DNA from 3 places in the Agrilutibacter solisilvae genome. Region 2 is predicted to be linked to each of the others. Evidence: predicted binding sites of a transcription regulator. Region 2 holds the regulator's gene; each other region holds the start of a gene.

Region 1 (9,816 bases), 1.5 Mb from region 2:
ACCCGACCTCGCAGCTGCTGCGCACGGCCGCGGTGTTCGCGGTGGGCTTCCTGATGCGGCCGCTGGGCGGCTGGCTGCTGGGCCGCTACGCCGACCGGCACGGGCGACGGCGGGCGCTGATGCTGTCGGTGCTGATGATGTGCACCGGCTCGCTGATCATCGCGCTGACACCCGGCTACGCGACCATCGGCATCGCCGCGCCCGTGCTGCTGGTGGTCTCGCGCCTGCTGCAGGGCCTGAGCGTGGGCGGCGAGTACGGCGCGTCGGCCACCTACCTGAGCGAGATGGCCACGCGCGAACACCGCGGCTTCTGGTCCAGCTTCCAGTACGTCACCCTGGTGGGCGGCCACCTGATCGCGCTGGGCGTGCTGATCGCGCTGCAGCGCATCTTCCTCACCGACGCGCAGCTGTACGCGTGGGGCTGGCGCATCCCCTTCCTGATCGGCGCGCTGGCCGCGGTCACCGCGCTGTGGCTGCGCCGCGGCATGCACGAGACGCAGGCGTTCATGCGCAGCGAGGATGCCGCCGATGCGCCGGCGCAGCAGCGGCAGGGTTCGCTGCGCGCGCTGGCACGGCATCCGCGGGCGGTGCTCACCGTCGTCGGCCTGACGATGGGCGGCACGCTCGCGTTCTATACGTACACGACCTACATGCACAAGTTCCTGGTCAACAGCGCCGGGCTCGACGCGCATACGGCGTCCGTGCTGAACGCCTCGACGCTGTTCGTCTACATGCTGCTGCAGCCGCTGGTGGGCGCGTTGTCCGACCGCATCGGGCGCCGTCCGGTGCTGATCGCGTTTGGCGTGCTGGGCACGCTGCTGACCGTGCCGATCCTGACCCAGCTGGAGGACGTGCGCACGGCGGCGCAGGCGTTCTGGCTGATCCTGGCCGCGCTGACCGTGGTCAGCTTCTACACGGCGATCAACGCGGTGGTGAAGGCCGAGTTGTTCCCGGTGGAGGTCCGCGCTCTGGGCGTCGGCCTGCCCTACGCATTGACCGTGGCGCTGTTCGGCGGCACCGCGGAGTACATCGCGCTGTGGTTCAAGGACGCGGGGCTGGAACGCGGCTTCTACTGGTACGTGACCGCGTGCATCGCCTGCTCGCTGCTGGTCTACCTGTGGATGCCCGACACGCGGCGGATCTCGGCGATCGACCGCGACCCGGTGTAGCGTGCCGCGGCGCGCGGACGCCGGACATTCGCGCGACTGCTCCAGGTTTGAAACAATGCGCGCATGACTGCGATGCATGCGCCGGCGCCACGCGCCGATTCCGGGGCGAGGGCGGGTGCGGGCGTGCCGCACGTGGTGATCGTCGGCGGGGGATTCGCCGGCCTGTGGGCCACGCGCGCGCTGGCGCGGGACGAGGTCCGCATCACCCTGCTGGACCGCCGCAACCATCACCTGTTCCAGCCGCTGCTGTACCAGGTGGCGACGGCCGGCCTGTCCGCGCCCGACATCGCCGCGCCGCTGCGCCACATCCTGCGCGGGCAGGCCAATGTCGACGTGCGGCTGGGCGAAGTGGTCGGCGTGGACATGGGCGCGCGCCGCGTCATCCTGTCGTCCGCGCACGGCGACGGCGCCGGCGAAGCGCTCGACTACGACCTGCTGCTGCTCGCCAGCGGCGCCACCCACGCCTACTTTGGCCACGACGAATGGAGCGAGCATGCGCCCGGGCTGAAGACGCTGGACGACGCGCTGGGGATCCGGCGCCGCCTGCTGCTGGCCTTCGAGCGCGCCGAGATCGCGCGCGACGAGGCCGAGCGCGAAGCCTGGCTGAGTTTCGCCGTGGTCGGCGGCGGTCCCACCGGAGTGGAACTGGCCGGCACGCTGGCGGAGATCGCGCGGCACACGCTGCGCCACGAGTTCCGCCACATCGACCCCGCGGCCGCGCGCGTGCGCCTGGTTGAAGCCGGGCCGCGGGTGCTGCCGAGTTTTCCCGAGTCGCTGTCGGCGCGTGCACGCACGCAGCTCGAACGCCTGGGCGTGGAAGTGATCACCGGCACGCCGGTGAGTGCGATCGACAGCGAGGGCTACGTCCTGGGCGAACGCCGCATTCCCGCGCGCACCGTGCTGTGGGCCGCGGGCGTGGCCGCCTCACCGCTGGGCGCGCTGCTCGACGCGCCGCGCGACCGCGCCGGCCGCGTGCTGGTCGCCCCCGACCTCAGCGTGCCAGGCCACCCGGTGATCTTCGTGGCCGGCGACCTGGCCAGCGTGCAGCAGGACGGCCGGCCCGTGCCGGGCGTCGCGCCGGCGGCCAAGCAGATGGGCGCCCATGTCGCGCACGTGATCCGCGCGCGCCTGCGTGGCGCTACCCCGCCGCCCGCGTTCCGCTACAAGGACGTCGGCAACCTCGCCACCATCGGACGCATGGCCGCGGTCGTGCACCTGGGCCGGATGAAGCTGTCGGGCCTGCCTGCGTGGTGGTTCTGGCTGCTGATCCACGTCTTCTTCCTGATCGGCTTCCGCAACCGCCTGATCGTCCTGATCAACTGGGCGTGGGCGTACTGGAGCTACCAGCGGCACGCGCGGATCATCCTGGGCCGCGGCGAGCCGGGCGGCGGCGAATGAAGCCCGTCGCGGGCTTGGCCATCGCGCTGCTCGTCGCGATGGCGCCGTTGTCGGCTGCCGCTGCGGAGCCGTCCTCCCCGCGCAGCATCGACGTGCTGCATTACGAGGCCCGGCTCCGACCCGACATCCCGGCCCGCCGCCTGGACGGCCGCGTGCGCATCGACTTCCGGGTGCTGGCGCCGGCACGCACGCTCCAGTTCGATGCGGGCGAACTGGCGGTGACACGCGTGCGGCTGGGCGAGGCAGCGTTGCCATTCGAGCGCACGGGTCACGTGCTGCGCGTGCACGTGCCGGAATCACTGCGCCCCGGCAGCCGCGGCCAGCTTGCGGTCGACTACGCGGGCACGCCGCGGTACGGCCTGGAATTCCATCCCGAACGCGACGAGGTCTACACGATTTTCTCCACCAGCCAATGGCTGGTCTGCGTCGACGCCCCGGACGAGCGGGCGACGCTGACGCTGTCGCTGGAGCTGCCGGCCGGCCTGCGTTCGGCGGGCAATGGCCGCCTGGTGTCCGTCCGCGCGGGCGAGGGCGGCCGCTCGCTGCACCGCTGGCGACTTGTCGAGCCGATGCCCAGTTACGTGTACGGCTTTGCCGCCGCCCGCTACGCGGCGGCGTCCGAGCGCGTCGACGGCATCGGGCTGCACTACCTGGCAATCGAACGATCGCCGGACGAGCTGCGCCGCGTCTTCGGCGACACGGCGCGGATGCTGCGGTTCTTCGGGATGCGCGCGGGTCGCCGGTATCGTGGCGATTACACCCAGGCCCTCGTGGCCAGCACCGTCGGCCAGGAACTGGCGGGCCTGTCGCTGCTCTCGGAGGAGTACGGCCGCCGCGTGCTCGACGACCCGACTGCGCAGGCGCTCATCGCGCACGAGGCCGCGCACCAGTGGTGGGGCAACCGCGTGACCTGCCGCGACTGGGGCCACTTCTGGCTCAACGAAGGCATGGCCACGTTCATGGCGGCGGCCTGGATCGAGCAGCGCTTCGGGCCGCAGGCCTATCGCGCCCAGGTGGAGCGCTGGCACGAGCGCCTGCAGGCGCTGCGCAGCAAGGGCGCCGACCATGCCCTGGTCTACGCACAATGGACCTCGCCCAGCGGCGACGACCGCGCCGTGGTGTACCAGAAGGGCGCCTACGTCCTGCACCTGCTGCGCGAGCAGCTGGGCGAGGAGGCCTTCTGGCGCGGCGTGCGCACGTACTCGCGCGCCCACGACGGCCGCTCCGTCACCACTGCCGACTTCCGCGCGGCGATGGAAACGACCAGCGGGCAGGACCTGGGACCGTTCTTCCGCGAGTGGGTCGAAGGACCGCCGCTACCGGCTGCAGCGCGGCGCTGAGCGCCGCCGCAAACGAAAACGGCCCGGTTTCCCGGGCCGTCTTTTTCGTCGTGTGGCTTACGCCGCGAACAGCGCGCGCATCTTCTTCAGCGCGTTGGCCTCGACCTGGCGGATGCGTTCGGCGCTCACGCCGTATTCGTCGGCCAGTTCCTGCAGGGTGATCTTGCTGTCGGCATCCAGCCAGCGGCGCTTGATGATGTCGCGCGAACGGGCGTCGAGATTGGCCATGCCCTCGCGCAGCAGCTCGAGCTGGCTGTCCTCGTGGTCGGCGCGTTCGTAGGCCTGGGACGGATCCTCGGCATCGGTGCGCAGGTAGGCGGCCGGCGACGGCGGCGCGTGGTCGTCGTCTTCGTCGGCGGGTGCGTCGAAACCGATGTCGCGACCGGACAGGCGCGACTCCATCTCCAGCACTTCGCGCTCGGAGACGTTGAGGTCGGCCGCGACCGCGCGCACTTCCTCGGCATTCATCCAGCCCAGCCGCGTCTTGCTGCGACGCAGGTTGAAGAACAGCTTGCGCTGCGCCTTGGTCGTGGCGACCTTCACGATGCGCCAGTTCTTGAGGATGAACTCGTGCATCTCGGCACGGATCCAGTGCACCGCGAAGCTCACCAGGCGCACGCCCTGCTCGGGGTCGAATCGCTTGACCGCCTTCATCAGGCCGATGTTGCCTTCCTGGATCAGATCGCCCATCTGCAGGCCGTAACCGTTGTAGCCGCGGGCCACGTGGACCACGAAGCGCAGGTGCGAATGCACCAGGTCGCGAGCGGCGTCGAGGTCGTCCTGGTCGCGGAAGCGGCGCGCCAGGTCCTGCTCGGTCTCGGCGGTGAGCACCGGGATCTGGTGGACGGCACCGATATAGGCGTCCAGCGAACCCAGCGCGCTGGGGATCGGCAGGTTGTTGGCGATGAGGGCGGTGGAGGCGTTCTGGCTCATGGAGGTCATCTTAGCAGTCGGGTTGTGGGACTGCTAAAGCCCGTTCAAGTTCCGCACTGTTGCGGCTCTGGAACGGTGCTCCAGCCCGGCGCGGCGGGATGCACGGCCGGAAAGTCCTTTGGAATCAATTGGTTCTAATGGACAGGACGGTTAGATGAAACGATAGCGGAACGATCGTGACGGGGCGGGCGAAGCGGCCGTGACGCCGCGAAATCCTGAACTGGGGCCGGTCCCGGCCGGGCGCAATGGGTCCCGGTCGAAGGTCATGGTCCAGCCGGCTTAAACGCGAGCGGCCGGCGCCGCATCCCAGTGACTATGCTGACCGCCGTGACCCTCAACCCCGCCGACGAGGCCCCGGATACCCCGGCCGACGACGACCGCGCCCTGATCGGCGCGGCGGCGCGCGGCGAGGTGGCCGCCTTCGAGGCGCTGTATCGCCGCCACGCGGGGCGGGTCCATGGCGTCATCGCCCGGCTGGTGGGCGGCCATGGCGCCCGCGCCGAGGACCTCACCGAGGACGCCTTCGTCCGCGCCTGGCAGGCCCTGCCCGCCTTCCGCTTCGAATCCTCCTTCAACACCTGGCTGCACCGCCTGGCGGTCAACACCGCCCTGATGGACCTGCGCAGCCGCCGCAGCCGGCCGCACGACGAGGGCGACGAAGACGCCTTCGAGCTGCTGGGCACCACCGATTCGGCGGGCCACGCGACGGCGCTGTCGATGGACCTGGAGCGCGCCGTGGCGAGCCTGCCGCCGCGTGCCCGCGCGGTGCTGGTCCTGTACGACGTGGAGGGCTGGCAACACGACGAGATCGCCGCCGAACTGGGCATGGCGGTCGGTAGTTCAAAAGCACAATTGCATCGCGCGCGCGGCCTGCTGCGCGCCCGGCTGGAGGGACACGCATGACGCACGATCACCGCAACGACAATGGTCCGGGTCCGGACGGCGCGATGGATGCCACGCCGCTGGACGACACCCTGCGCTGGCAGTTGCGCGCGCTGCGGCGCGATGCGGCGCCCGCCCACGACCTGTGGCCCGGCATCGCCGCGCGCCTGGCGACGCATCCCCGACAGGCCGCCGCCCCGCGACGGGCGCGCTGGCTGCAGCCGGTGGCGATGGCCGCCAGCGTGCTGCTGGTGGTGGGCGCGGTCGGCTGGCTGAGCGGCGACGGCTTCCGCAGCCCCCCGTCTTCGCCGACCACCGCGCAGGCCACCCTGGTCCAGCGCGAGGCGGCGAGCCTGACGCAGCAGTACCAGGCCGCGCTGCAGGAACTGGGTCAGCGCGACCGGCGCGATCCGGTTGCCGGGATCATCCCGACCGCCCGCGTGCCGGCCAGCCTGCGCCCGACCTTCGACGCCCTGGACCGCGACGCCGCCCTGATCCGTCAGGCCCTGGCGCGCGACCCCGATTCCACGCTGCTGCTGGAGCAGCTGCGCCGCACCTACGCCCACCGGATCGCGCTGACCCAGCGCCTGGCCTACACCTGACCCCTTCCTTTCATGCACGCCGCAACGCCGCACGCACGTATTTCCCGGAGAACTCCCATGTACCGCACCCCTACCCCCCTCCTCCTCGTCGGCGCCGTGCTGGCATGCCTGGGACTGGCTTCCCCGGCCTGGTCGGCCACCCCCATCAATGAGTCGCGGCCACTGGATGCGCGTGGCCGGCTGGAAGTTGAAAACCTCAAGGGCCGCATCGAGGTGCGGGCCTGGGACCGCCGCGAGGTCAAGATTGAAGGCAGCCTCGGCGCCGGCGTGGAGAAGCTGGAGATCACCGGCGACGCCGAGCACCTGTCGGTGCGCGTGCGCTATCCCAAGAGCGGCGGCCTGGGCTTCTTCTCGGGCAGCGACAAGAGCGAACCCTCCGAGCTGCGCCTGATGGTGCCGCTGCAGGCGGACCTGGAAGTCGAAGCCGTGTCGGCCGACATCGACATCGAAGGCATGGCCTCGGGCGAGATGAACGTCGACAGCGTCAGCGGCGACATCAAGGTGGTCGGCGCGCCGCGCAACGCGAACATCGACAGCGTCAGCGGCGACCTCAACCTCATCCTCAACAGTGCGCAGGTCAGCACCGAGAGCGTGAGCGGCGACATCGACCTGCGCGGCCGGCTCAGCGGCGAAGTGCACGTGGAGACGGTGTCGGGCGACGTGGAGATGTCCGGTCACCAGAGCAGCGTGGAGCGCCTGAGCGGCACCACCGTCTCCGGCGACATGCGCATCGGTTCCAGCCTGGCCAAGGGCGGCCGGATCGAACTGGAAAGCGTGAGCGGCAACCTCACCCTGAACCTGCCGGCGAACCTGTCGGCGCAGGTGCGCGGCGAAAGCTTCAGTGGCGACCTGAGCGCGCCGGGCGTGGAGATCAGCCGCCCCAAGCACGGCCCCGGCTCAAGCTTCGAGCACAGCTATGGCGGCGGCGACGGTGAAATCAGCCTGGAAACCTTCTCGGGCGACGCCCGGCTGCAGCTGGGCAAGGGCGAGTGAGTTCCCGGCCGTGACCGCCGGGCAGCAGCACCGGTGAAGCGGACCCGTTGAAGCGGTGCCGTGACACGGCAAAGCGGCACGCGGACGCCGGGCTTGCGGCCCGGCTCACGTCGGGCCGCGCGGGCCCTTACGTCGCCCGTCCACCTTCCAGCTCTTCGCTTCCCGCCAGCGACCAGTCGATCGGCGCCTGCCCGTGGCGCACCAGATACGCGTTGGCGGCCGAGAAGTGCCCGCAGCCGATGAAGCCGCGGTAGGCCGACAGCGGTGAGGGATGCGGGGCCTTCAGCACCAGGTGCCGCCGCGGGTCGATCACCTTGCCCTTGGCCTGGGCGTAACTGCCCCACAGCATGAAGACCAGGTGCTCGCGCCGGCTGTTGAGCGCGGCCACCACGGCATCGGTGAAGCCCTCCCACCCCTTGCCCTGGTGCGCGCCGGCGCGGCCTTCCTCGACGGTCAGCACGGCGTTGAGCAGCAGCACGCCCTGGCGGGCCCATCGGGTCAGGCAACCATGGTCGGGACGGGCCAGGCCGAGGTCGCGCTGGAGTTCCTTGTAGATGTTGTCCAGCGAAGGCGGCACCGGCACGCCGGGCTGGACCGAGAAGCACAAGCCGTGCGCCTGGCCGGCGCCGTGGTACGGGTCCTGGCCGAGGATCACCACCTTGACCGCGTCGAACGGCGTGGCGTCCAGCGCGGCGAAGATCTGCGGGCCGGGCGGAAAGACCCGCCTGCCGCGCGCGCTGGCCTCGCGCAGGAATGCGGCGAGGGCCTGCATGTCCTCGCGCTGCAGGTAGTCGCCCACTTCCTGTTTCCAGGACGGGTGCAGGCGGATGCGGTCGACCGTTTCGTTCATGCGCCACAGGATAGCCGGCGGCACCTGTGGGCCGGCAGGGCATCGCGGGGGGTCGGTGTGGATCAGGCCCGGACGGATCGGCCGTGGCCGGACCGGGCGTTGCAGGACCGGCCGTGGACGATCAGGAGTCCATCGTGCGCTGTTCGGGCATGCGCGCCACGCGCAGCTGGAACAGCGTCTTGGTGACCAGCAGCCGCTCTTCGATCGGCTTGAGCACCAGGTCGTTGGCGCCGGCACGCAACAGGTCGCTCTGGTTCTGCGGATTGGCGTCGCCGGTCATCACCAAGGATCGGCAGCCGGCGCTTGCCGTAGCCGAAGCCGTTGCGCAGGCGGTCGAGCAGGTCGCTGCCGCTGAGCTCGCCCTTCAGGTACACGTCGGTCAGCACCAGGTCGGCGCCGGGATCGTCCTGGCCGCGGTGCTGCTCCAGGTATTCCAGCGCTTCCTCGACGCCGACGAAATGCCGCACCGTCAGCCCGTGGCGCTCGAGCATGCGCTTGGTCGCCAGCGCGACGACCTTGCTGTCCTCGACGTAGAGCACGCGCGCACCGGGGATCGGTTCGGGCTGCACGTAGCCGCGGATGAACGCGGCCAGGGCGCCGTACCCCAGGCCCTTGTCGAAATAATCGGTGACGTCCTCGGTGAAGCGACGCGATTCCAGGGCGTCCTGCGCGCCGCCGGACACGACGATGATCGGCACGTAGGCCTGCCCGGACGCTTCGCGCACGGTGCGCGCCAGCGTGATGCCGTCGCCGTCGGGCAGCAGCAGCGAAGTCGTGACCAGGTTCACCGCGCCCTGCGCCAGGGCGGCGCGCGCTTCGTCGATGCTGGCGCAGGTGACCAGCTCGGCGTCGGCGACTTCGCGCACCAGCACGTCGCCGATCATCTTGCGCACGAGCTTGCTGCCATCCACGACCATGACCCGCGGCGCAGCATCTTGCAGGTGACGCAGGTCTTGCGAAGACATGGACGTTGGACGCTGCCAGGGTTGGCGGAAGCCGGAGTGTACGCGTTGCGTCGCGCGATTAGGCAACGCCCGTCCGCGTTTGATCAGGTTTCCGTCGGACGGGTCTGGCGGAGGTAATGCCCGGTCACCAGCCCCGCGCCGAGCCACCCCAGCAGGCCCGCACCGGCCACGATGGCGGCCGCGTGCAGCGGTCCGAAACCCTGCAGCGCGAAGCGGCCGCCATAACTGCCCGACAGCGCGGCCAGCGGTTCGCGCAGGGCCAGGTCGGCCGCAGTCAGCAGGCCCAGGGCCAGCGCGCCGCCCAGCAGCCCGTAGGCGGCGCCCAGATAAAGGAACGGCCGGCGGATGAACCCGTCGCTGGCGCCCAGCAACTGCAGCACGCCGATTTCCTCGCGCCGCGCCTGGATGTCCGCGCGCACCGCCGAGCCGATCACCAGCAGGCCGCCCAGGCCCAGCAGGCCCGCGAGCACCCAGCCCAGCCGCATGCCCAGCTGCAGCCATCGCTGCAGCCGTTCGCGCCACTGGGCGTCATGCACGACGTGCTCGGACTCGGGCAGCGCCTCCAGCGCCGCCACCAGTGCCTCGGGCGCGCCGCGCGGGGTCACGACCAGCACGCTGGGCAGGGGATTGCCGGGCAGCGCCGCCAATGCCTCCTCCAGCCCGCTGGCGCGCAGGTCCTCCAGC
Region 2 (9,816 bases):
CGCTCGGGCGCCGCGCCCGCGACGCGCGAGGCGATCGTGAAGTCGTCCTCGAGCCGCTTGCGGTTGGGCAGGCCGGTCAGCGGATCCTGGAAGGCGAGCATGTGCAGGCGCCGCGACATGGCCCGGGCCTCCAGCGCGTTGGAGATCATCTGTGTCATCAGCCGCAGGCCGATCACGTAGTGTTCGCCCCACTCCACCCGGTGCCGCACCGCGTCGAAGCCGACGAAGCCGTCCAGGCGCAGCCCGGTCCACAGCGGCACCACGAGCAGGGACTGGATGCCCTCGCGCTCGAATTCGCTGCGTTCGTTCGCGGCCTCCGGCGGCAGGGCCGCCACGTCCTCCACGCGGAACACGCGATCGGCGCGCAGCTGCTGCAGCAGCCAGGGGAAGGTCGTCAGCGGAACGTCCTGGAGATTGGGCGCCTCGCGGGAAATCCCGGCCGCCACCCATTCGTGGGTATTGCTCTGCGTCTGCGCGCACTCGTCGATCAGGAACACGTAGGCCCGGTCGACGCCGAAGAAGCTGCCGATCGAGCCCAGCATGTTGACGACGACCAGGTCGAGCGCTTCGTCATCGCTGCGGATCAGCGCCGCCGACGCCTCCGTGAGCAGGCGTTCGAACAGCAGGCGGCGCTGGAGCTGGCGTTCGCTGTCCTCGCGCGGACCGATGTCCTCCAGCACCACGACGCGACGTCCCGGCCGCGATGCGACCGGAACGCCCTGGACGCGCAGCCGCAGGCGGGTGCCATCGTGCAGTCGGCATTCCATCGCCGCGCCTTCGGGCCCGGCCGCCTCGAGCATCGCGGCCAGGCAGTGGTCGGGATCCAGGGTGTGGCGCAACTGGGCCAGCGAAGCCTCACTGCCCAGGCGCAGCAACTGGCGGGCGCGGTCATTGGCGGCCACCGGCATGTCGTCGTCATAGACCAGCAGCGCGGCCGGCACGTCGTCGGGGAGGAGCCACGCCTGGCCTGCAGGGCCGGCAAGCCCCGCAGACTGCCCTTTGAGAGCCTGCTCCTTGAGAGCCTGCTCCCCAAGCGCATGTTCCTGACGATCCGAACTGTCCGCGACCACATCGTGCCCCACGGGCCCCCGGCCCTTGCGCCGACGCTAACGTCGCCCCGGGTTTGTTGCAAGGGCGCGCCAGGTTCTGCTGAGAGCGTGGCAGCGCCCAATCGCGCCGCCGCGCGCTGCGTAGCCGCGCCAGGTGCCCCTCAACGCAAAGCAGCCCCCAAACGCGCCGCCGCGCGCTGCGCAGCCGCGCCAGGTGCCCCTCAAAGCGTGGAAGCCCCCGAACGCGCCGCCGCGCGCTGCGCAGCCCTGACAGGCGGGGCCGCGCCAGGTGCCCCTCAAAGCGAAGGAGCACCCGATCGAGCCGCCGCGCACTGCGCAGGCCGGACAGGCTGGGACGGTCCCGGTTGCCACGCCATCAGACAGACCCGGACCCGCCCCCCTCAATTCGTCCCGTACACCACCTGCGACTTCAGGTTGGACAGCACCTTCTTCAGCAGCGCCTGGTTGGCCGCATTGACGGCCGGCGCGCAGGTCGGACCGGGCGTGCGGTCGTCGATCACGCGGCGCACCTTCAAGCGGTTGCCGTCCAGCTCGTAGCTGGCCTCGTAGCTGATCAGGTCATTGGCGAGCTTGAGGTTCGACGGCACGGCCAGGACTTTCAGTTCCGGCGCGAATTCATAGGTGAACTCTTCCTCCGCATAACCGCTGGTGCACGCGCTGGGGAAGTCGGGATCGACCTCATCCGCGCCGCCCGCCGCGAAGCGCGCCACGCCGCCGGCGCTGAAGAACGGCGCGTCCACCTGGAAGGCGCCGGGGACCGGGAGCAGTTCCTTGACCTGGAACTTCGCGCTGTAGCGGTGGCTGTCGGCCAAGGCCTTGGCGTCGTCCCACTCGATGCTGCCGCTGCCCTCGTGACCGCTGCGCTCGAAGTAGTTCTTCACCATCTCCTGGCGCTGCTGCTCGGTCACCTCGCGCAGCCCGGCGCGCGAGGCGGCGCCGTACATGCCCGCCAGCTTCACGGTCATGTCGCCTTCGACCGAACCGTCGGCCAGCACCTTCAGGTGCGTGGACTGCACCTGCCGGTTGCGGCCCACCGGCATGGGCGGGGTGCGCGACCCGTCGCGGTAACCGTCGACCAGGAGCACGGGCTTGCCCGCGCTGGAGGGCGGCACGCTGCCGAAGGGCGTGTCCGACGAGGTGGAATCCAGGTACATGTCCAGCTCGGGGATGTAGGTGATCACGTGGTTGACCATCGAGACCACCGGGATCTTCGGCAGGCCGTAGGAATTGCCGGCGTTGATCAGTGCCTGCTGGCTGCGGATGCCCTTGGCCGCGAGCATGGCCTGCAGCAGCGTGGCGTGGTCCTTGCAGTCGCCCATGCGGTTGTCGAGCACGAAATCGGTGTCGCGCGGCACCACCGCGCCCAGTCCGATGCAGTTGCCGGCGTAGGAGATCTCCGTGGCCACCCAGTCGTACAGCGCGTGCGCGATCTCGCGCGTGCCCGTGCGGCCGGCGGCGACTTCGTCGGCCAGCTTCTGGATGCGCGGGGTCACCGCCGCCTTGGGCAGCGCGCGCGCACCGTAGGCATCGGCGATGCTGGCGTAGTCGGGGAACGTCGAGTACGCCAGACCCGGGGCCTGGCCGAGTTCATACACCGACCAGTCCTTGCGCGTGCTTTCCATCGGTGCGCGGTTCTGCCAGGTCCATTCGATGACCCGGCGGCCGTTCGCCACGGCATTGCGCGCTTCCTTCAGCTGCCACGCCTCGTACCGCGCCGGCATGGTCTCGGGCGCGTCGATCTTCATCCGCACGTCGCCGTAGTAGGTCGAGGGATTGAAGTTCTCGACCGTGGAGAAGTGACGCTCGAACACCGGCTGGCTGCCGGTCAGGCGATAGGCGAAGACGACGGTGTCATTCACCGCCAGCTCCGGGAAGACCACCGTCATGGTGGTGCGGTCGGAGAACGCCGGACCGCCGTCGCCCTTGCCGCCGTTGGTTTCGACCTGGAAGTTGGCCTTGGGCACGTCGATCCGGCGCCCGTCGGCCTTGAGCGTATAGGCGGAGATCACGTCCGCCTTCTGGATGCTCGTGCTGTAGGAGATCGAGGTGTCCTTCATGTAGTCGACCGCCTGCTCCTTGACGATCTGCACGGCCCACTCGCGGTCTTCCACGTAGGAGCCGTCGGCATTGATCGTGTAGGCGACGTTGTAGCGCTGGGTCTTGACGAACAGCTCGACCGGCTTGGCCGGTTCGGCCGGCTAGGCCGGCTTGGCCGGTTCGGCAGCCACGGCGCTGGCGCAGGCCAGCCCGGCCGCCAGGCCAAGCCAGCGGAAATTCACGAATTTCATCGATTGCATCCCCTGGAAAGTTGACGCCGGCACCCGCGAGTCGTGCGCGCCCGGCATGGGCGGTCCGGAACACGCGCCCCGGAAAGGGCGCGCGCCAGATCCGCGCGGCGAAAGGTTATCAAGTGTCGCGCCCCACGCGCCGGCCACATGCCGGATCCGGGGGAGGTGGACTGGTGCGCCGGCGCGGGATCCGGCACCGGCGCCGGGCTCAGGACGTCATCCGGTCCCAGAACCCTTTCACGCCATCGAGGAAGGTCGATGCGCGCGGCGAATGCCGGCGCGCGCCGTCGCCCACGAAGGTCGCCTCGAACTGCTCCAGCAAGGCGCGCTGTTCGGGCGTGAGGTTGACGGGGGTTTCGACCACGACGCGGCAATACAGGTCGCCGGGGGCGCGGCTGCGCACGGAGCGCACGCCCTTGTCGCGCAGGCGGAACTGCTTGCCGCTCTGCGTCTCGGCCGGGATGCGCAGTTCCACGTCGCCCTCCAGCGTGGGCACGCGGACGCTGTCGCCCAGGGCCGCCTGCGAGATGCGGATCGGGACTTCGCAATGCAGGTCGTCGCCGTCGCGCTCGAAGATGTCGTGCGGGCGCACGCGCACTTCCACGTACAGGTCACCGGGCGGCGAACCGGCCGGGCCCGCCTCGCCCTCGCCCGCCAGGCGGATGCGGTCGCCGTTGTCGACGCCGGCCGGGATCTTGACCTGCAGCGTCTTGGTGCGTTCCAGCCGCCCCTGGCCGTGGCAGTCGCCGCAGGGGCTGGTGATGGTCTTGCCGCGACCGCCGCAATGCGGGCAGGTCTGCTGCATGGAGAAGATGCCGCGCTGGAAGCGCACTTGGCCGCGGCCCTGGCAGGTTCCGCAGTTGTCGAGCTTGCCGTCGGCCGAGCCCGAGCCCTTGCAGGTTTCGCATTCGTCGAGCGTGGGGATCTCGATCTGCTTGTCGATGCCGCCCACGGCTTCTTCCAGCGACAGCTCCATCACGTAGCCGATGTCGGCGCCGCGCCGCGGCTGGCCGCGCGCCGCGCCGCCGCCGAAGATGTTGCCGAAGATGTCGCCGAAGATGTCGCCCATGTCGGCGTAGCCCGGCCCCTGGCCGCCGCCGCCCATGCCGTGCTCGAACGCGGCGTGGCCATGCTGGTCGTACATGCGGCGCTTGCCGCCGTCCGACAGCACCTCGTAGGCCTCCTTGGACTCCTTGAACGAAGCCTCCGCGGCGTGGTCGCCGGGATTGCGGTCGGGGTGGTACTTCATCGCGCAGCGACGGTAGGCCTTCTTGAGGTCTTCCTCGCTGGCGTCACGGGCCACGCCCAGGACTTCGTAGTAGTCGCGCTTGCTCATGCCGGAATTTCAGGAACCTGGGGGGATTGATCGATCGGGTCGGTGGCGCGCACCCGGAGCGGACCGCCGGGGGCGGAACCGCCGCGAGCGCACCGCGGGGCCGGCGGCAGAAAGACCGAAGGAGCAAGCCGAGGCGTTGCTCCTTCGATGCCCGGGCGCGGGTCCCGTTGCGCTTACTTCTTGTCTTCGTCGCGGACTTCGGTGAACTCCGCGTCCACCACGTCGTCCTGCGGCGCGGCACCGGCGGCGCCGGCGCCCATGTCGGGACCCGGCTGGCCCGCCGCCGCGGCCGCGGCGAACAGCGCCTGCGCGGCTTCCTCCAGCGCCTTGGACTTGGCCTCGATCTGGCCCTGGTCGTCGCCCTTCATCGCCGTTTCCAGCTCGGCGATCGCGCCCTCGGTGCGGCCGATCACGTCGCCCGGCACCTTGTCGCCGTTGTCCTTGATGGCGCCGCGCGCGGTGTGGATCAGGCCGTCGGCCTGGTTGCGCGCCTGCACGAGGTCGTGGAACTTCTTGTCCTCCTCGCGGTGGGCCTCGGCGTCGGCGACCATCTTCTGGATCTCGTCCTCGGACAGGCCCGAGCCGGCCTTGATCTCGACCTTCTGCTCCTTGCCGGTCTTCTTGTCCTTGGCCGTCACGTGCACGATGCCGTTGGCGTCGATGTCGAAGGAGACCTCGATCTGCGGCAGGCCGCGCGGCGAGGGCTCGATGCCCGACAGGTCGAAGCGCGCCAGCGACTTGTTGTAGCGGGCCTGTTCGCGCTCACCCTGCAGCACGTGCACGGTGACCGCGGACTGGTTGTCCTCGGCGGTGGAGAAGGTCTGCGAGGCCTTGGTCGGCACCGTGGTGTTCTTCTCGATGATCTTGGTGAACACGCCGCCCAGGGTCTCGATGCCCAGCGACAGCGGGGTCACGTCGAGCAGCAGCACGTCCTTGACGTCGCCCTGCAGCACGCCGCCCTGGATCGCCGCGCCGACGGCCACGGCCTCGTCCGGGTTGACGTCCTTGCGCGGTTCCTTGCCGAAGAACTCGGTCACCGCCTGCTGCACCTTGGGCATGCGGGTCTGGCCGCCGACCAGGATCACCTCGGCGATGTCGGACGCACGCAGGCCGGCATCGTTGAGGGCGATGCGGCAGGGTTCGATCGTCTTGCGGACCAGGTCTTCGACCAGCGACTCCAGCTTGGCGCGCGTCAACTTGATGTTGAGGTGCTTGGGACCGGAGGCGTCGGCGGTGACGTAGGGCAGGTTCACCTCGGTGTGCTGCGCGGACGACAGCTCGATCTTGGCCCGCTCGGCGGCGTCCTTCAGGCGCTGCAGCGCGAGGTGGTCCTTGCGCAGGTCGATGCCCTGGTCCTTGCTGAACTCCTCCACGAGGTAGTCGATGACGCGCTTGTCGAAGTCCTCGCCACCCAGGAAGGTGTCGCCGTTGGTGGACAGCACCTCGACCTGCATCTCGCCGTCGACCGAGGCGATCTCGATGATCGACACGTCGAAGGTGCCGCCGCCCAGGTCGTACACGGCCACCTTGCGGTCGCCGCCCTTCTTGTCCATGCCGTAGGCCAGCGCGGCCGCGGTGGGCTCGTTGATGATGCGCTTGACGTCCAGGCCGGCGATCTTGCCGGCGTCCTTGGTGGCCTGGCGCTGGCTGTCGTTGAAGTAGGCCGGCACGGTGATGACCGCTTCGGTGACCGTCTCGCCCAGGTAGGCCTCGGCGGTCTTCTTCATCTTGGCCAGCACTTCGGCCGAGATCTGCTGCGGGGCCATCTTCTTGCCGTCGGCCGTTTCCACCCACGCATCGCCGTTGTCGTGCTGGGTGATCTTGTACGGGACCAGGCCGATGTCCTTCTGCACTTCGGCGTCGGTGAACTTGCGGCCGATCAGGCGCTTCACCGCGTAGAAGGTGTTCTTGGGGTTGGTCACGGCCTGGCGCTTGGCCGAGGCGCCGACCAGCACTTCGCCGTCCTTGGTGAAGGCGACGATCGACGGGGTCGTGCGATCGCCTTCGGCGTTTTCGATGACGCGGGCCTTGCCGCCTTCCATGATCGCCACGCACGAGTTGGTCGTGCCCAGGTCGATGCCGATGATCTTTGCCATGGTGGAATCCTCTTGCGAATCTTGTGTGCGTGAGCTGGTGTGTCGTGCTGCGGTCGTGACCGCCTGAGCGCTATCTGGGGTCGCGGCCGGGTAGTTCAAGCGTCCGGCGTGCGGCGCCTGCCCCGGCTTCAGCCGCCGGCTCAGTCCCCGCGGACGGTCACCAGCGCCGGCCGCAACAGCCGGTCATTGAGCAGCCAGCCCTTCTGGTAGACCTGGACGACCTGGCCCGGGGCGTGGCTCGGGCTGTCGACCATGCTCATGGCCTGGTGGTGGTCGGGATTGAAGGGCTGGCCGACCGGGTCGACCATCACCAGGCCGTTGTCGCCGGCGACCTTGAGCAGCTGGCGCATCGTCAGCTCCATGCCTTCGCGCAGGTGCGCGGCGGTGTCGCCCTGCACGGCCAGGCCGGCTTCCAGGCTGTCGATGACGGGCAGCAGCGCGCCGAGCAGGCGCTCGTTGGCGAACTTGCGGGCCATCTCGATGTCGCGGGCCAGGCGCTTGCGCTGGTTGTCGAGTTCGGCGCGCTCGCGCAGCGATTCATTACGGAGCTGTTCGAGTTCGGCGAGGGCCGCGTCGAGCTGCGCCTGCAGGGGGTTGGCCTCCTGCTCGGCGGTCGCTTCGGAGGGGTCCTGGATCGGTTCGGTGGTCATCGTGGGCGGGCTCGTCCTTACGCGAGGGTTTCGCAACCCAGCCCGTATGGGGCCCGCCCCGAGCGCTTTCAACTGTCCGCCTGCGATCAGCCCGGATCACGGCGCGGCCGGCCGGAAGCAGCCGGCGGCATGCCGGGCCCGATCGTGCAGGGCCGGATCGTGCCGACAGGATCGTGCCGGGTCGTGCCGGGTCATGCCGGCGGTGCCGAGAGGATCTCGCCCGGCGAATGCTGCCGTACCGGATCGTGCCCGGCTCAGGTCGGGTCCGGCTGGATCGCCGCACCCAGCGCCTGGGCCGCGGCCTGCACCACCGGGATCACCCGCTCGTAGGCCATGCGCGAGGGGCCGATGACGCCCAGCACGCCCAGCACCTGTCCGCCGGCGGTATAGGGCGCGCTGACCAGCGACATGCCTTCCAGCGGGGCGAGCCCGGTTTCCTCTCCGATGAAGATGCGCACGCCCGGGGCGCGCACCGTCCGCTCGAGCAGCTGGAGGATCTCGCGCTTGCGGGCGAAGGCCTCGAACAGCTCGCGCAGCCGGTCCACGTCGGCCAGGTCCTGCACGCCCATCAGGCGGGTCTGGCCGGCCAGCACCATGTCGTCGTGCGTGGGCGCGAGCACCTGCTCGGCCAGCTCCATCGACTGGGACAGCAGCACGTCCATCTCGTCGCGGGCGTTGCGCAGTTCGCGCACCAGGTGGGCCCGGATGTCGGCCACGGTGCGGCCGGCGAAATGGGTGTTGAGGTAGTTGCCCACCCGTTCGAGCTCGCCCGCATCGAAGGGGCGCCGCGTCTGGATGATGCGGTTCTGCACTTCGTTGTCGGCGAACACCAGGATGGCCAGCACGCGCAGCCCGTCGATCGGCACGAACTCGATCCGGCGGAACGCGAACTGCTCGCGGCGCGGCACGCTCACCACGCCGACGAAATGGGTCATCGCCGACAACAGTTCGGAGGCATTGCCCAGCAGGGACTGGATGCCCGACCCGGCCGGCAGTTCGTTGCGCAGCCGGGTCATCTCGCCCTCCGGCAGCGGCCGGACCTGCAGCAGGGAATCGACGAACAGCCGGTAGCCCTGGGCGGTGGGGATGCGCCCGGCTGAGGCGTGCGGGGCGCTGAGCAGCCCGATCTCCTCCAGGTCCGACAGGATGTTGCGGATGGTCGCGGGGCTGACATCCAGGCCGGCATGGCGGGCCAGCGTCTGCGACCCGACCGGTTCACCACTCTGGATGTAGCGGCCGATGAGCGTCCGCAGCAGGTGGCGGGCCCGCGGGTCGAGGTTGGCGATGTCGGCGGGATGGCGGGCCATGCGGTGGATATACGGGCCGGGACAGCCGGGTGCAAGGACGGCGCGGCCGCCGGGACGGACCGGAATGGCTGCTTCAGCCTTCCAGGGGCGTTCGCCTGAACGCCGCGCACGGGCGCGCCAGGACACCGCAGCTTCGGGAGCCCGGCGATCTGCCGAACCCCGCCCGCCGCGCAGGCGGGCCGCGCCCAGGGCATATCGGTACGGCCTTCCGGAATGCTCCACGGCCTTCCGGAATCCTCCACGGCCTTCCGGAATGCTCCACGGCCTTCCGGAATGCTCCACAGCCTTCCGGAATCCTCCGCAGCCTTCCGGAGTCCTCCACAGCCTTCCGGAGTCCTCCACAGCCTTCCGGAGTCCTCCACAGCCTTCCGGAAGCCGGAATTCGTCTTCGCGAAGGCAAAAACGGTCTTCGGGAATACCGATTCGGCCTTCGGGAATCCGCCACAGCCTTCCGGAAGCCGGAATTGGTATTCGCGAAGGCAAAAACGGTCTTCGGGAATACCGTTTCGGCCTTCCGGAATCCGCCACAGCCTTCCGGAAGCCGGAATTCGTATTCGCGAAGGCAAAAACGGTCTTCGGGAATACCGTTTCGGCCTTCCGGAATCCGCCACGGCCTTCCGGAAGCCGGAATCGTCTCCGCGAAGGCGAAAGCACCTTGGGGGAATACGGATTGCCTTCCGGAAACTGCGGGAGGGCTAGCGGCTGACTCTGAAGCGAGGTCCCTGGATGACAGGTGCGCCCCCGGAAGCGCTCCGGAACCTTCGGGGGAGAGCGAGGATCTGTCGTCGTCTGCCAGCCTGCGGCGCGAAGCCATGCGGCGGGCCGCCGTATCGCCCCGTGAGACGGCCCCACGCGAGGCTGCGCGCCATCGCGCCCCACCGGCAAACTCTCCCGGCTACTCCGGCCGCACCGGCCAAGGCACAATCCGCCCCTATGCTCGCCCACCTCGCCATCAAGGATTTCGCCGTCGTCAGCAGCGCAGAGCTGGACTTCGGCCCCGGACTGACCGTCATTTCCGGCGAGACCGGCGCGGGCAAGTCGCTGCTGGTCGACGCCCTCGGGCTGCTGT
Region 3 (9,816 bases), 1.4 Mb from region 2:
CCGGCGGCTTCGATCTTGCGCGCCAGCTGGGCGTCGAACGTGTTGCCCCTCGACTGGACCACATAGGTGGCCGCATGAGCGGAAGAGGCGCAGGCAAAACCAGCGAGTGCCATCGCGATGGCACAGGAAAGCTTACTCATGAGTTCTTGGATCCTTTGGTTGTCCCCGGGATGCGTGGGCCCAATCACGCCGGGCCGAGTCTAGGGGCAGAGCGGGCACTTCGCCTACTCCGTCACATTCCGGAGGGCTGCCGCATCGGACCACCGTCCACATGCGGGGGCCGGGGAGGCCGCAGGGCGACGGCGACCCAAGTTGGCGCGCATGAATGTCGCGCGCATAAAAAAGCCCGCTATCGGCCGTAACCGGTAGCGGGCTTTGCTCCCTCCCCCACGTCGGGATGCGAGCCGATCGTGAAGGAACCGTTATCACTTTTGCACGCTGCACTGCAAAACGATACTTGTCGGTATAGAAAGGCCGGCTTCATGAGCCGCGCGCCCCTCCAGACACGGCACGCAAGCGGCCATACTCCCGTCCCCTGCCACGGCTACCAGCCCATGCCTGCCGCCCACAGCGCCGCCGTAATCTGCCTCGCATTGTCGTTGGCCCTGGCCTGGGCGCATGCACGGTCCCATGCGCGCGCGCAGCCGCCGCTGAAGCTGGCAGCGAGCGCGGCCTTTCTCGTCGTCGCACTGGCGGCGGGCGCGCTCGACAGCGACTACGGCCGCCTCGTGCTCGTCGCCCTGGGCCTGGGGGCGGTCGGCGACGCACTGCTGCTCTCGCGCCGCAGTCCCCTGTTCCTGGCCGGGCTGGGCACCTTCCTGGTGGCGCATGCGGTGTACGCGATCGCGTTCGCGTTGCAGCCACAGGACCTGGCATGGCTGATCGGCGGCGCGATCGCCATGGCCGTCGTCGCGGTGATCGTCCTGCGCTGGCTGTGGGCGCGACTGCGCAGCGTTTACCAGCTCGCGGTGCCGGCCTACGTGCTGGCCATAGGCGCGATGGTGGCCACGGCGATGGGAACGGCCGCGGCCACGGGCCACGCCGGGATTGCCGCGGGCGCACTCGCCTTCGCCGCTTCCGACGTGGCAGTCGCACGCGAACGCTTTGTCGTCGCCAGCCCAGCCAACAAGATCTGGGGCTTGCCACTGTACTACCTCGGCAAGGTGCTGCTGGCGCTGTCGGTCGCCTTATCGTGACGGCGCGGCCCGGCGCCGCGGCGCTGCCGGGGTTACTCAGGCCGCCGCGCGACGCAGGCGCGGGAACGCTCGCACCGCGACGCCCCGTTGCGCGAGCACTTCCTTGGCCGCGATCTCGCCCGATTCGCAACCTCCTTCCATGAAGCCCTGCGTTTCCAGGGCGCAATGCTCACCGGCGAAGTGCAGGCCGCCAACCGCCTCGCCCATCACGCCACGCAGGCTCGACCAGTCGCCGGGCCGGAAACAGGCGTAGCTGCCGCGCGCCCAGGGCTGGGTGGGCCAATGCATGCGCACTTCGCGCGCGCCCTCGCGCGCGGCGAGCGCGCCGGGAAACACGTGCTCCAACGCGGCGCTGGCGGCGTCGGCCTGTTGGCGCGCCGTGCCCTTCCCAAGCTCCAGGCCGTGGCGTCCGCCCGTGAAGTTGGTGAGGATGCCGGAGGCCCCGGCCTGCTTGCGCGAGGTTTCCCACGTGGTCTGGTACGACAGGTCGCTCATCGACGCGCCGTTGGCGCCGCGATCGCGCCAGGGCCGCCGCGTGTACCCGATCATCAGCTTGGCATTGGTGCCATAGGCCAGCTGCGTGATCGCGTGGCGCTTGTGTGCCGGCAGTGTCGCATCGATGCGCACGTCGCGCAGCAGCGTGAAGGGCATCGCGAGGATCACCTGTCGCGCCTGTACTTCACGCGATGCCGTGCCGGTCCGGAACGACAGCGCGTAGCCATCTCCGCGCGCGGTGACCGATTCCAGTACCTCGCCCGTCGTGATCGCGTCGCTCATCCGCTGCCCGATCGCCTGCACCACCAGGTCATTGCCGCCGCGCACGTGGAAACGCTCGTCGCTCTCGCCGAAGATGCGGAACGCGTCCGGGTCGTCCGTGCCGGCGAAGGTCAGCAGGTTCAAGGCCGACTGCTCGTCGGCTTCGAGGCCCATCTCGGTCGTGTACGCCACCTCGATCAGTTCGCGCAGCCAGCCACTGACACCGTTGCGCTCCAGCCACTGCGTGATCGAGATCCCGTCCAGCGCCCGGAATGCCGGGTTTGTGTCGCGATAGTCCAGATCGCCGTCGCCCAGCGTGGCCACGTCGAGCTCGATCGCGCGCGCGACCGGGACGAAGGCGCGCACGATTTCATCCTCGCCCACCGCGCGCCCGTCGAAATGCCAGGCATCGTGGCCGGAGTCGCCCTCGAGCAGATCGTCCAGCACCAGGTCCAGTTCCCTGGCCAGCGTGCGCATGCGCATGTGGCCGGTGTCGATCAGCTCGCCGCCCAGTTCCACTACCTGGCCGTCGGGAAAGTGATTGCGCAGGCTGAGCATGCGGCCGCCCACGCGCGTGCTGGCCTCGAACACGCGCACGCGAACACCGGCCTGGCGCAGGCGCCACGCGGCGGTGAGGCCTGCGATGCCGGCGCCCACGATCACAACCTCGTCGCCTGTCGGGGCCGCGGGTCGCGGCAACTGCGCGCAACCGGTCAGCACCAGGCCCGCGCCAGCGCCCTGCAGGAATCGCCGGCGGGTGGCATCGACCCGCAGCTGCCGGCCGCGATCCAGGAACTCGTCGAGCGGCGCTTCGACGCGGGTCGAGGCGCGGGCAATGCGGGCTGCGCGCTGGAGCAGGCTGAAAAGCGGGGTGCGTGCCATGGGTTGTCCTTCACCGGTGCGGAAGCCGCATTGAACTCCATCCGGGGGGCACCGCGCGACCGGCTGGCCATCCCCGGTGGCGCAGCGACGCCATGTCCCCGTCGGCGGGATACCGGGAAGACCGCCCCCTTCCCAAGCGCAGGCGGCGATGAAGCCAGGTCATGGCCGTGCCTGCTGGTCGCGCGGGCGCGAGCCTGACCCATGGCGCGACTGCACCGGTACTCGGCGCGTGGCCGCGGCAGAGAGGAGGCGATTCAACGAGGTCGGACCGGTGCATCGCGGACACGTAGACGCACTTCGGAGTCAACTCCCTCGGGCGATCCCGACGTGCGATCGACAACGCCACGCGAAGATGGGATCGCCGCAGGGGCCGCCACCAGCACCACGGCGTGGACGACGGACGCCAATTGGCGACGGGATGTCAGCGAGAAATCCGGGCGCGATGGTGTCTCGGCCGCGGTGTTGCCATGGGTCAGGTCCGAAGGCGCCGACACACGGGTGGCCATCCGACGATAATCTTTTTGGCGGGGGTCACCCACGCAGGGGATGCACGCGGAGTGAAGCGATCTCGCACACGACCGCCCGCTGTACGCGGTGCAGCCGCAATTGCGCACCCCGGCTGACCATCACTCCTCAGCGCCCAATCCCCGATCGCCGCAAGCCTGCAGCGTGCGCCTTACCCGTCATCGTGCGCGCCTGATCCACGCGTCCTGGTTGCCAGGCGCGTGGCGGGCTTGTCTCACTCGTTGTCTTTCACTCCGCACTGCCTCGCGGATGCGGGCGTCACCGCCATCCGCATCCGCGGGCTCGTGCGCGTTGCCTGGGGGCTCTCAACGGCCCAGTTGCACTTCGAACGCCACCCGGCGGCCGTCCATCTCGCCTTCAATCAGGATCGGCTGTCCGGCCATCAGCCGGTCATAGCGGTCCTGGCCCAGCGCGCGAATGACCTTCGCCGACGTGCGCGAATGGTCCTGGCGGAACTGGTAGTACGTGAGGGGCGACCAGCCCATCAGCTGGCGAACTTCGGTTTCACTGATGCCCACAGCCTTGGCCAGCGCCTTTGCCTGGGCGTTGCCCGCCATTGCGATACCCGGTGCGGCCGCAGCGGCCAGCACGAGCAGCAGGCTCAACGTTGTCTTTCTTTTCATCTGCGTGTCCTCGTTTGGGTGGACGCTGTGCGTCCGCGACTGAGTGTGTGCATGCCCGTCGGATGCGAAATGCGCATCGCAAGAGGGCGCCGCATTGCGGCATTGCACGTTCGTCGCCCGCTGCATGATCGAAGTGTCGCGGGCAGCCGATGTGTTTGGATCGGCAGGGACGTTATGCGCCCGCGAAACGATGCAAGGCAGTGCCGGAAGTGGCATGACTTTCGTCATCGCGCGACGAACGGTGCAACGCGACGCATGTTTCACGCATCAGGTGGCAGGCCTTATGCGAATACATCGCCTTCACGACAATGATCGCGCGTCCGCGCGCCAACAGGATCCACGTGCGCGCCCATGCGCTGCATGTTCCATGCCGGATGTGTGCGCAGGCGCCAAACCCTGCGTTTCATGGCGGCCCGCACGGTCGAGCCGGACGCGACAAACGGCCCATGCCGTGCGGCCAACAAAAGAAAAGCCCCGCATCGCTGCGGGGCTCTTCCAACTGCGCGAATGCGCGGGAGCGGAATCAGAAATCCATGCCGCCCATGCCGCCCATGCCACCGCCGCCCGGCATCGCCGGTTCATCCTTCTTCGGCTGTTCGGCGACCATGGCTTCGGTCGTGATCATCAGGCCGGCGATCGATGCCGCGTTCTGCAGTGCAGTACGCGTGACCTTGGTCGGATCCAGGATGCCGAACTCGATCATGTCGCCGAACTCGCCATTGGCGGCGTTGTAGCCGAACGCGCCCGTGCCTTCCATCACCTTGTTGAGGATCACCGACGGCTCGTCACCGGCGTTGGTGACGATCTCGCGAAGCGGGGCTTCCATCGCGCGCAGGGCGATCTGGATGCCGTGGTTCTGGTCTTCGTTGATGCCCTTGAGGTTCTTGATGGCGGCCTTGGCACGCAGCAGCGCCACGCCGCCGCCCGGGACGATGCCTTCTTCCACGGCAGCGCGGGTGGCGTGAAGCGCGTCTTCGACGCGGGCCTTCTTTTCCTTCATCTCGACTTCGGTCGCGGCGCCCACCTTGATCACGGCCACGCCGCCGGCCAGCTTGGCCACGCGCTCCTGCAGCTTCTCGCGGTCGTAGTCCGAGGAGGTTTCCTCGATCTGCGCCTTGATCTGCTTGATGCGCGCTTCGATGCCGACGTGTTCGCCGGCGCCGTCGATGATGGTGGTGTTCTCCTTGGAGACCTGCACCTTCTTCGCGCGGCCCAGATCCTTGATCGTGGCCTTTTCCAGCTGCAGGCCCACTTCCTCGGAGATCACGGTGCCGCCGGTCAGCACGGCCATGTCTTCCAGCATCGCCTTGCGACGGTCGCCGAAGCCCGGGGCCTTGACGGCGCAGACCTTGACGATGCCGCGGATGGTGTTGACCACCAGGGTGGCCAGCGCCTCGCCTTCGACTTCCTCGGCGACGATCAGCAGCGGCTTGCCCGCCTTGGCGACGCCTTCCAGCACCGGCAGCAGCTCGCGCACGTTGGAGATCTTCTTGTCGTGCAGCAGGATGAACGGATCTTCCAGTTCGGCCTGCATCGACTGCTGGTTGTTGATGAAGTACGGCGACAGGTAGCCGCGGTCGAACTGCATGCCCTCGACGACGTCGAGTTCGTTGTCCAGGCCCGAGCCGTCTTCGACGGTGATCACGCCTTCCTTGCCGACCTTGTCCATCGCCTGGGCGATCAGGTCGCCGATGTTGGCGTCGGAGTTGGCCGAGATGGTGCCGACCTGGGCGATTTCCTTGCTGGTCGAGGACGGCTTGGAGATCTTCTTCAGCTCTTCGACGGCCGACACGACGGCCTTGTCGATGCCGCGCTTGAGATCCATCGGGTTCATGCCCGCGGCGACGGCCTTCATGCCCTCGCGGATCAGCGCCTGCGCCAGCACGGTGGCGGTGGTGGTGCCGTCACCAGCGTTGTCGGAGGTCTTGGAAGCCACTTCCTTGACCATCTGCGCGCCCATGTTCTCGAACTTGTCGGACAGTTCGATTTCCTTGGCGACGGAGACGCCGTCCTTGGTGATGGTCGGGGCGCCGTAGCTCTTCTCGAGCACGACATTGCGGCCCTTCGGGCCCAGCGTGGCCTTGACGGCGTTGGCGAGCACGTTCACGCCGCGCAGCATCTTGGTGCGCGCGTCTTCGCCGAAGCGGATTTCTTTTGCAGCCATGGGGTGTTTACCTCAGAAGCGGAAATGGGAATGGGGAGGCAGGTGCGAAGCGGCGGCGGAGAGCCCTTCGGGGCGGGCAAGCGGCGGTACGCTCGTGCCGGCCCCGGCGGGCGCCTGCGCCCGTGACATCAGCCGATGAGGGCGAAGATGTCGTCTTCCTTCACCACCAGGTATTCGTTGCCGTCCAGCTTCACTTCCGTGCCGCTGTACTTGCCGAACAGGACCTTGTCGCCGACCTTGACCTTCGGCGCGCGGACGTTGCCGTTGTCGAACACCTTGCCGTCGCCGACGGCGACGACTTCACCCTTGATCGGCTTCTCGGTGGCCGAATCCGGGATCACGATGCCGCCCGCGGACAGCTTCTCTTCTTCCATGCGCTTGATGACCACGCGGTCGAACAGCGGCTTGATATTCATGGCAACCCTCACATAAGTCTTTGGAAAGGCGGGAAAAATGCTCCGCAATTGGCACTCGCCCCAAGGGAGTGCCAGAAACGGGGCGTAGAAAGACCCGGCGAGCCGGGACTGGCAGCAGATGGGGGGCGGCGTTCAGCGTTTCAAGGGCCCGAGGCGAAATTGCCGTCGGGAAGGGCTATCCGGGGGGCCACGCGACTGCGGCCAGCCCCGAAGGTGTGGCCGCGCGCGCAAAAAGAAAGGGCGCGAACCGGAGTTCGCGCCCTTTCTGGCCTGGAGGGCTCGTCAGCCTGGCGCCGTCCTGCGCCGCTTTCCCCGAGCCTGGCGACATCAATGTCTTGCCGGTCCTGTTTATTCGGCCCGTGTGGGCGTCCTTGGGTCCCGAAATCGGCGGTTTCCGGGGCCCTCAAAAAAAAGAAAGAGCGCGGACAGGGGTTCGCGCTCTTTCTGGCTTGGAGAGGGCCGTCCTCAGCTCGGCGCGCTCCTGCGCCGCGTCTCCTTACCTGACCTCTTGTCGACGCCGACATCCTTGCCGGACGAGTCCAATCTCCGCCGATCCCCCGGCGATGTCTACTGTGAGGCACGTCTCATTTGTTGACTTTGGGTATCGGGCGGCCTCCAATACCACATGATTTGTGGATTCCGCGTCGATTCACACTGGACGAGGGTGACCAAGAGCGCACGTCGTATGGTGTCTTTTGGTAACGAGGTGAATTTAGGTAACATTTGCCGGTTCTGGCCGCTTTTGGCTGCGGTGCCGGCCTCAAGGAGGGGATCCAGGGCATGACTTCGCAACAACGCATCCGCCTCGCCCGCCGCCATGCCGGGCTGTCCCAGGCCGCGCTGGCGACCGCCGTCGGGGTCCAGCGCAGCGCGGTGAGCCACTGGGAAGCCAACAACGGCAAGCACCCCAGCGTGACCCACATGCGCGAGCTGGCCATGGCCTGCGGCGTGCAGTTCGAGTGGCTCGCCACGGGACGCGGCAAGATGAGCCTGTCGGAGGACACGGCCCTGGACTCGGTGGCCGCGGCGGATGCACTCCTCATCGAGGATCCCATCGAGCTGCGGCTGATCCTGGCCTTCCGCGACGCGCCCACCCGGTCGCGGGCACCGCTGGTGGAAGTTATCGAGCAGCTGGCCTCGCTGCGGACCGGCCGTCGCGCGGGCGGCACGCGCGCCTGAGGCGGCGGCCATGGCGTTGCCGCACCGCCGCGTGCGGGTTGTCATACGCGCTGGCTAGAGTCGCCCGTTCCGCCGCACGGGAGCTACAGGGATGTCGTCCAGGATCGTTCGCAGCATTGCCGCCGGCGCATGCGCCGTCGTTCTCCTCACCACGCCGGGCCGCGCCCTGGCCGAAGTCTTCATCAACGAGATCCACTACGACGATGCCACCGCCAGCGGCGACGTCGGCGAACGCATCGAGATCGTGGCCACCGCCGGCGAAAGCCTGGCCGGCTACCGCGTCCATCTGTACAACGGCAGCACGCCGTCGGCCGCGGTGGCCTACGACAATGACCCGGTGCCCACCGGCAGCCTGGTGACCTGCGGCGCGCCGGTGCGGGTGGCCACCGTCAGCTACCCCGCCAACGGCATCCAGAACGGCGCCAACGATGCCGTCGCGCTGGTCGACGCCGCCGGCGGGCTGGTGCAGTTCCTCAGCTACGAAGGCCCGGTGACGGCCGCCAGCGGCCCGGCCGCGGGTCGCACCAGCACCAACCTGGCCGTCTCCGAAACCGGCTCTACGCCGGCGGGCACGTCGCTGCAACTGGGCGGCAGCGGCAACCGTTACGCGCAATTCGCATGGCAGGCTTCGACGGCGCATACGTTTGGCACCTGCAACCGCAACCAGGGCTTCATTGCGCCCAATCCACCCCCGACCATCACCGCCACGACGCCCACCGATGGGGCGACGGGTGTCGCGCCGGCCAGCGACCTGGCCGTGAGTTTCAGCGAGCCGGTGACCTTGTCCAGCGGCGCGTTCGCGCTGCAGTGCACGCAGTCGGGAACTGTCCCTCTGAGCCACCCGGCCAGCGGCAGCAGCTTCGCGATCAGCACGGGCGCCACGCTGGCCGGCAACGAGAGCTGCACGTTTACCGTGCGCGCGCTGCAGGTCACCGACAGCGGCGGCGCGAAGCTCGCGCAGGACCGGGTCGTGGGCTTCACCGTCGCCAGCAGTGGCGGCACCGGCTACTACGCGCACGTCAACACCTCCAGCGCGGGCCAGCTGCGCTGCTCCCTGCACGCCACGATCCGCGGCCATACCGCCTACCCTTACAGCGGCGGCACCACCAACACCTGGAGCATCCTGGAGATCGCCGACGAGGATCCGGCCAACGCGGGCCGCGTCCTGGATGTGTACCGCAACCGCAGCTATCTCAAGGGCAGCGAACGCGCCGGCACCGGTACCGGGCTGACCTACAACCGCGAACACACCTGGCCCAACTCGCTGGGCTTTGGCAGCACGACCGGCGACATGGGGCTGCCGTACGCGCCGTACACCGACACCCACATGCTCTACCTCAGCGACACGACCTGGAATGCCGATCGCGGCAACAAGCCCTATGCGGACTGCGCCGTTGCCGCGGGCTGCGGCGAGCGGGTGACCGAAGCCAACGGCGGTTTCGGCGGCGGCAGCGGCGTGTATCCGGGCAATTCCAACTGGGTGAAGGGGCCCGACGGCAACGGCGGATCGTTCCAGGCCTGGGGCCACCGCAAGGGCGACATCGCGCGCGGCGTGCTCTACATGGCCATCCGCTACGAAGGCGGCCGCGATCCCAACACCAACCAGTCCGAACCGGATCTGGAACTGACCGACGACCGCAGCCGGATCGTGATCACCTCAGCCTCGCCGGCGTACATGGGCCTGCTCTCGACCCTGCTGGCCCTGGCACCAGGCGGACCCGCCGGATGCGCACGAGCGCGAACGCAACGAGGTGGTGTACAGCTTCCAGGGCAACCGCAACCCCTTCATCGACCACCCGGAGTGGGCGACGGCGGCGCTGTTCAATTCGGCCAAACCAGCCAGTTGCCAGCTCAACTGACGCGACGCGAACCGCACCGGCCGGGCCACCGCCCCTCGCCGGTGCGGCCCCCCATCCGCCGATGCGAGGCGGCGGACCCTCGGCCCGGATCGGGTTGCGTCCATGACGGCCCCGGCGCCCCCCGCCGGGTGCCGGCTCCGGCCGACTGGCGGTCACGATGGCCACGTCGGGTCGCCCCCGGACCATCCCCGTACAATTGCAACCCATGACCGTCCT

What was found. The regulator HrcA, encoded in region 2, represses chaperone genes, less so after heat shock. The targets are predictions, from matches to a motif close to TTNGCACTCNNNNNNNNNGAGTGCNAA.
Region 1: rpoH (RNA polymerase sigma factor RpoH) is a predicted target of HrcA. The motif match lies at 4,851-4,877, and genes of this name have one in related genera.
Region 3: groES (co-chaperone GroES) is a predicted target of HrcA. The motif match lies at 6,611-6,637, and genes of this name have one in related genera.

What each region holds. Positions count from the first base shown of each region.
Region 1 covers NZ_CP071518.1:1,298,146-1,307,961, reverse strand. Annotated here, with positions in the region: gene I8J32_RS05685 (MFS transporter) at 1-1,169, shown strand, start outside; gene I8J32_RS05680 (NAD(P)/FAD-dependent oxidoreductase) at 1,242-2,567, shown strand; gene I8J32_RS05675 (M1 family metallopeptidase) at 2,564-3,907, shown strand; gene rpoH (RNA polymerase sigma factor RpoH) at 3,965-4,840, opposite strand; gene I8J32_RS05665 (RNA polymerase sigma factor) at 5,156-5,743, shown strand; gene I8J32_RS05660 (hypothetical protein) at 5,740-6,324, shown strand; gene I8J32_RS05655 (DUF4097 family beta strand repeat-containing protein) at 6,382-7,317, shown strand; gene ung (uracil-DNA glycosylase) at 7,445-8,167, opposite strand; partial or broken gene I8J32_RS18060 (response regulator) at 8,289-8,559, opposite strand; partial or broken gene I8J32_RS18055 (response regulator) at 8,548-8,646, opposite strand; partial or broken gene I8J32_RS18050 (response regulator) at 8,625-9,132, opposite strand; gene ftsX (permease-like cell division protein FtsX) at 9,216-9,816, opposite strand, start outside.
Region 2 covers NZ_CP071518.1:2,794,580-2,804,395, reverse strand. Annotated here, with positions in the region: gene I8J32_RS12345 (GGDEF domain-containing protein) at 1-941, opposite strand, end outside; gene I8J32_RS12340 (DUF3857 domain-containing transglutaminase family protein) at 1,451-3,181, opposite strand; gene dnaJ (molecular chaperone DnaJ) at 3,567-4,694, opposite strand; gene dnaK (molecular chaperone DnaK) at 4,868-6,790, opposite strand; gene grpE (nucleotide exchange factor GrpE) at 6,931-7,440, opposite strand; gene hrcA (heat-inducible transcriptional repressor HrcA) at 7,695-8,747, opposite strand; gene recN (DNA repair protein RecN) at 9,681-9,816, shown strand, end outside.
Region 3 covers NZ_CP071518.1:1,427,511-1,437,326, reverse strand. Annotated here, with positions in the region: gene I8J32_RS06355 (S8 family peptidase) at 1-140, opposite strand, end outside; gene I8J32_RS06350 (lysoplasmalogenase) at 555-1,196, shown strand; gene I8J32_RS06345 (flavin monoamine oxidase family protein) at 1,233-2,834, opposite strand; gene I8J32_RS06340 (hypothetical protein) at 3,665-3,964, opposite strand; gene groL (chaperonin GroEL) at 4,506-6,146, opposite strand; gene groES (co-chaperone GroES) at 6,275-6,562, opposite strand; gene I8J32_RS06325 (helix-turn-helix transcriptional regulator) at 7,343-7,741, shown strand; partial or broken gene I8J32_RS06320 (endonuclease) at 7,833-9,600, shown strand; gene cutA (divalent-cation tolerance protein CutA) at 9,806-9,816, shown strand, end outside.